2 regions of the Aquabacter albus genome follow, and region 2 is predicted to be linked to the other one. Evidence: predicted binding sites of a transcription regulator. Region 2 holds the regulator's gene; the other holds the start of a gene.
What was found. The regulator LexA, encoded in region 2, represses DNA repair genes until DNA is damaged. The targets are predictions, from matches to a motif close to TGTTCNNNNTGTGTTCNG.

Region 1 (3,203 bases), on a different contig from region 2:
GCGAACAGCCCGGCACCATCATCGTCGACCCCAGGGAGCGCTATGCCTATCTCGTCCTGGAGGGCGGGCAGGCCCTGCGCTATGGCGTCGGCGTGGGAAAGGAAGAGGCCTTCAACTTCCGGGGCGCGGCGGTGATCGCCCGCAAGGCCGAATGGCCGCGCTGGACTCCGACCTCCGACATGATCCGCCGCGAGCCGGCCCGCTATGCCAAATATGCCGGCGGCATGGCGGGCGGGGTGGGCAATCCTTTGGGTCCCCGCGCGCTCTATCTCTACCGGGGCGGCGAGGACACACTCTATCGCCTGCACGGCACGGTAGAGCCCTGGACCATCGGCACCATGGTGTCCTCCGGCTGCGTGCGGCTGCTGAACCAGGACATCATGGACCTCTACCGGCGCGTCCCCCTGGGCACGCGCGCCGTCGTGCTGCCCGCGACCGGGTGATGGAGGAGACGGGCGCCGCGCCTCAATCCCGGTCGGGCGCGCCCAGCGGGAAGAACGCCCGATAGGGCCGCGCCTCGTCCACCGCCCGCGCGAAGGACGGGTGCCTGAGGAGGCGGGCGCGATAGGCGCGCAGATGCATGAGCGCGGCGGGGATTTCATGGGCCCAGTCCGCGAAGAAGAGCGAGGGCGCCGCCGCGCAATCGGCGAGGGTGAAGGCGTTGCCGCAGACCCAGGTCCGCCCCTCCATGCGCCGGTCGAGCCAGGCATAGGTCGTGTCGAGCATCACCCGCGCCTCGGTCACGCCATAGGAATCGCGGTCGGCCTCGGGGCGGATCTGGTTGAACACCAGCTTCTGCATGGGGGTCATGATGTAATTGTCGAACACGCGGTCCAGCATGCGCACGTCGAGCGCCGCCTGCCCGTCCTGGGGGATCAGCCGGACGGGGCCGGGATGGTTCAGCGCCAGATGCTCGACGATGATGCTCGCCTCAAAGATGGGGCGGCCGCCATCCACCAGCACCGGCATGCGCTTCAGCGGCCAGAGCGCCTCGAGCTGCGCTTCCGCCTCCGAATGGTCCGGGCCGAGCATGCGGAAGTCGAAAGGCGTGTCGTTCTCATAGAGCGCGATCAGCACCTTCTGGCAGTAGGATGAGAAGGGATGGGCATAGAGGGTCGGTTTCATGCCCGAACCCTATGCGCCTGACCTTACGTCACGCAATCCCATCCGGAGTGTCTCAGTTTGAAATCTGCGGCGGCGCATTCCGCTTCGTTTTCGCGGCACTGATCGCCGCGCCGAAAACCAGCCCCAACGCAACCCCAACGGCGACGTTGCCGGTCGCTGCGCCGATCCCGGCGCCAAGCGCGATACCGAGACCAATGAAGCCTGCCTTCATCTCTGTCTCCCTTACTTGCGTAAGGTATAGCGCAGACGCGCGGCTGGCGCACGGCCACCCTTCAAACCGAGACATGACCCCATCGGCCGCCTTGACTCCCGCCCCGTGTTCCGGAATCTATAAGAACAAATAGAGAACATAAGAGCGAGGCAAGCGTGCTTCATGTCCCATCCGAACGCCGCAGCGGCGGACATTGCGGGCCTCCGGCGCCGCATCGCCGCCATCGAGAGCGGCGGAGGCACGGCAGGTGAGCCCCTCGAGGATATCGGGGGATGGCTCCCCTTCGGCATCCCCGCCGTGGACGGCCCCCTCGGGGGCGGGCTCGCTTTGGGCGCGCTCCACGAGGCGTCCGCCAAGGCTCCGGGCACTGAGGGAGCGCTGACGGCGTTCGGCCTCGCCCTTGCGGCGCAGGCGGCGAAGGCCGGGCGGCGGCCGGTGCTGGTGGTGCAGCAGGAACTCGCGGCCTTCGAGGCGGGCGGCCTCTACGGGCCAGGCCTTGAGGAAATAGGCCTGCCCGAGGGCACCCTCGTCCTCGTGCGGGTGCGCAAGGTGCAGGACGTTTTGCTGGTGATGGAGGAGGCTCTGAAATGCACGGGATTGTCCGCCGTCCTCGGCGAAGTGGCGGCGCCCTTGCCGGAGCCGCTCACCGCCACGCGCCGTCTCTCGCTGGCCGCGCGCGCGGGCGGCACGCTCGGCCTGTTGCTGCGCCAGAGCCGGGACCCCGAGCCTTGCGCCGCCCTCACCCGCTGGGTGATCGGCCACGCCTTAAGCCGGCCGCGCGATGCCTATGGCGGCCTCGGGCCGGCCTGCCTCTCCGCCACCCTCACCCGCAACCGGCACGGGCCGCCGGGGCAATGGACGCTCGCGCTCCAAGGCTCCGCCTTCAGCCTCGCCCCGCCCGAGGGATTGCGCCATGAGCCCGGAGATCCTGCCCCCAGAGACCTGCGAGCGCCGCTATCTCAGCCTGTGGCTCGACCGCCTCTCCACGGACCGCATCGAGCGGCCATTGTCGCCTGAGGCGCGCGCCGCGCCGCGGGTCACCGTGGCGCTGGAGAAGAACGCGCTGCGCCTCGCCGCCCTGAACACCGCCGCCGCGGCGCTCGGGCTTGCGCCAGGCCTGTCGCTGGCGGATGCCCGCGCGCGCCACCCCGGCATTGAGGTGGCCGAGCACGCGCCGGAGGCGGACGCGCGGGCGCTCGCCGCCTTCGCCGATGCCTGCGAGCGCTATACGCCCCTCCTCGCCCTCGATGCGCCGGACGGGCTGCTGCTGGACATTTCCGGCTGCGCCCATCTGTTCGGCGGAGAGAAGGGCCTGTTGCGCGACCTCATCGGCCGCGTCTCCGGCACGGGCTTTTCCGCCCGCGCGGCCATCGCCGCGACCCCCGATGCCGCCGCCGCGCTCGCGCGCTTTTCCCGCAAGCGCGGCTGCATCGCGCCGGAGGGCACGGACCTTTCTGCTTTGCTCGCGCCCTTGCCGCTCGCCGCGCTGCGTCCGGAGGCGGGCACCCTCGCCGCCTTGGCGCGGCTCGGCTTCGCGCGTATCAGCGACCTTCAGGACAAGCCCCGCGCCCCCCTCGCCGCCCGGTTCGGCGCACCGCTCCTGGCAAGGCTCGACGCCGCCACGGGCGCGGCGCGCGCGGCCCTGGAACACCGCTTCCCCCCGCCCCGCTTCAGCGCCGAGAAGCCGCTCGCCGAACCCATCGAGCGGGTGGAGGACGTGCTCGGCCTCACCCACCACCTCGCCGGCACGCTGGCCGCTGCCTTGGAGCGGAACGGCATGGGAGCACGACGGCTCGACCTTGCTTTGTTCCGCGTGGACGGGAAAGTGACGCGCCTCACCGTCGGCACCGGCCGGCCGGTGCGCGAT
Region 2 (3,203 bases):
TTACGGTGGTGGAGCCGACCGCCCCCGGCCGCAACATCCGCAAGGCCGGCTTCGATTTTACTGCCGGACACGCCGTCCTGCGTGCCGGCTGCCGGCTGGACGGGCGCACGGTCATGCTCGCGGCCGCGGCGGACCACGCCTTCGTGCCGGTGCGCCGCCGGCCGCGCGTCGCCATCCTCCAGACCGGCGACGAGCTGGTGCGTCCCGGTGCCGGCACCGGCGCCCCCTCGGACGTGGTGGTCTCCAACGTCTATGGCATCGCCGCCCTGGCCCGGGCAGCCGGCGCCGAGGTGTTCGACCTCGGCCTCGTGGGCGACACCATGGAGGCAACCCGCGCCGCCGTGCGCCGGGCGGCCGAGGGGGGATACGATCTCCTCGTCACCTCCGGCGGCGCCTCGGTGGGCGAGCACGACCTCATGGCGCCGGCCTTGCGCGAGGAGGGCGTTTCCCTCGCCGTCCATAAGATCGCGCTGCGCCCGGGAAAACCCCTGATGTTCGGCCGGCGCGAGGCCCTGCGGGTCCTCGGCCTGCCGGGCAATCCCGTCTCGGCCTATGTCTGCTCGCTGCTCTTCCTGGTGCCGCTGCTCAACGCGCTCCAGGGCGCCGCGCCCGGCCCTGCGCGCGTGCCCGCGCGCCTCGCCGTGGATGTGAAGGCCAACGACATGCGCCGCGATTATGTGCGCGCCCGCATGACCCTCGCCCCCGACGGCGCGCAGCTCGTGACCCCCCTGCCGGTGCAGGATTCGTCCATGCTCTCGGCGCTCGCCGAGGCCGACTGCCTCCTGATTCGCGAGGCCCACGCCCCCGCCGGGGCCGCAGGCGATGCCTGCGAAGCTATAGCTTTCATGGCCTGACGGCGCATTTACGCCATGTTCATGCTTGCGGAACACAAAAGGAACAGCTAATGCTTGTTCTCGATTTGTTTCACGGCTCTTAACCGAGCTGGCAGCGGTCTGGGAGCCGGAAGGAACGGGGCGGCCATGCTCACACGCAAGCAGTACGACCTCCTGCGCTTCATTCATGAGCGCCTGAAGGAGACGGGCGTTCCGCCCTCCTTCGACGAGATGAAGGAAGCGCTGGACCTGCGCTCCAAATCGGGCATCCACCGCCTCATCACCGCCTTGGAAGAGCGCGGCTTCATCCGCCGCCTGCCCAACCGGGCGCGGGCGCTGGAGGTTGTGCGCCTGCCGGACAGCGTGGCGCCGGGCCTTGCCTCTCCGCGCGCCGGGCGCGGCTTCTCGCCCAGCGTCATCGAGGGCAGTCTTGGCCGCGTGCGCCCCATGGCGGAAGACGAGGATGTCGCCCCCACCGTCACGGTTCCGGTCATGGGCCGCATCGCCGCCGGCTCTCCCATCTCCGCCATCCAGACCCGCAGCCACACGCTGAATCTGCCGCCCGAAATGCTCGGCACGGGCGAGCATTTCGCCCTGGAAGTGCGCGGCGACAGCATGATCGAGGCCGGCATCCTGGACGGCGACACAGTGCTCATCCGCAAATGCGACACGGCGGACACGGGCGATATCGTGGTGGCGCTGGTGGACGAGGAAGAAGCCACCCTCAAGCGCCTGCGCAAGAAAGGCGCTTCCGTGGCCCTGGAAGCCGCCAACCCCGCTTACGAGACCCGCATCTTCGGCCCAGACCGCGTGCGCATCCAGGGCCGGCTCATCGGGCTCATGCGGCGCTATTGATCGACCAGCTCGGAAACGGGTCGTCACAAACAAGAATGCCCAGGCAGAGCCTGGGCATTTTGACTTTCAAAGGGTCGAGAGGCTTTGACGCTCACTCGCCCTTGGGCTGGAGCTTGGCCGAGACGATCTTGTCGGGATCCTGCACGGGCTCGCCGCGCTTGATCTGGTCCACATTGTCCATGCCCGAGATCACCTCGCCCCACACGGTGTACTGGTTGTCGAGGAAGCGGGCATCGCCGAAGCAGATGAAAAACTGGCTGTCGCCCGAATCGGGGCTCGCCGCGCGGGCCATGGAGACCGTGCCGCGGGTGTGGGGCTGCTTGTTGAACTCGGCCTTGAGCTTCTTGCCCGAACCACCCATGCCGGTGCCCGTCGGGTCGCCGGTCTGCGCCATGAAGCCGTCGATGACGCGGTGGAACGGCACGCCGTCATAGAAGCCCTCGGAGACCAGCTCCTTGATGCGGGCCACGTGGCCCGGCGCGAGGTCGGGCCGGAGGCCGATGACCACTTCGCCCTTGGTGGTTTCGAGGACGATCACTTCGTCAGCCATGGGGCTGCTCCTTTGGTGGGAGGAAACCGGAAAGCGCTTCTCGCGCTTTGAACAAGGCGGCGCGCTATTTCGCGTCCGCCGCCACCTGCATCTTCACGATGCGGTCGGGGGTGCTCACCGTGCCGTTATTGGCCTGCGAGCCCTTCTTGATCTTGTCCACGAACTGCATGCCCGAGACCACCTCGCCCACCACCGTGTACTGGCCGTTCAGGAACGGCGCGGCGTCGAGGCAGATGAAGAACTGCGAATTGGCGCTGTTGGGTGCGGAAGAGCGGGCCATGCCCACCGTGCCACGCACAAACGGGGTGCTAGTGAACTCGGCCGGCAGGTTCGGATATTTCGAGCCGCCCGTGCCGTTGCCGAACTGGCCGTCGCCGGTCTGGGCCATGAAGCCGTCGATCACCCGGTGGAACGGCACATTGTTGTAGAAGCCCTCGCGGGACAGCAGCTTCAGCCGCTCCACGTGCTTGGGCGCAAGATCCGGCCGCAGGGCGATGACGACCCGGCCATAGGTGGTGTCGAGATAGAGCGTGTTCTCCGGATCGGGCTTGGCCTGGGCCTGGGCGGCGGCCGGCAGGGCTGCGGCCACCATGAGCGCGAAAGCGAGGACGATGCCGCCGGAAATGCGGCCGAAGACACTGCGCATGAAGCTCTCCTTGGGCTGCCGCACCCTTAAGCGCGGTCAAGTTTGGTGGGGCGCCTGGGCTCAGGCCCTCTTCGGGAATTTGGCCTTCAGGCGCGCGAGCACCGCCGGCGGGACGAAGGCGGAGACGTCGCCGCCCATGGCCGCGATCTGCCGCACCAGAGTGGCGGTGATGGGGCGCACGCGGGGGGAAGCGGGCAGGAAGACGGTCTGGATGTCAGGCGCGAGCGTGCCGTTCATGCCGGCCATCTGCATCTCATAATCGAGATCGGTGCCATCGCGCAGGCCGCGGATCAGCAGGCCGGCGCCGGTGTTCTGCGCC

Region 1: a site for LexA is predicted at 1,458-1,475, ahead of ABLE91_RS03640 (ImuA family protein). Genes of this name have one in related genera too.

The regions. Positions count from the first base shown of each region.
Region 1 covers NZ_JBDZDT010000002.1:120,428-123,630, reverse strand. The annotation lists gene ABLE91_RS03655 (L,D-transpeptidase) at 1-443, shown strand, start outside; gene ABLE91_RS03650 (glutathione S-transferase family protein) at 466-1,125, opposite strand; gene ABLE91_RS03645 (glycine zipper domain-containing protein) at 1,178-1,336, opposite strand; gene ABLE91_RS03640 (ImuA family protein) at 1,499-2,353, shown strand; gene ABLE91_RS03635 (Y-family DNA polymerase) at 2,250-3,203, shown strand, end outside.
Region 2 covers NZ_JBDZDT010000005.1:104,057-107,259, reverse strand. The annotation lists gene ABLE91_RS13220 (molybdopterin molybdotransferase MoeA) at 1-854, shown strand, start outside; gene lexA (transcriptional repressor LexA) at 981-1,688, shown strand; gene ABLE91_RS13210 (peptidylprolyl isomerase) at 1,780-2,238, opposite strand; gene ABLE91_RS13205 (peptidylprolyl isomerase) at 2,303-2,884, opposite strand; gene coaD (pantetheine-phosphate adenylyltransferase) at 2,945-3,203, opposite strand, start outside.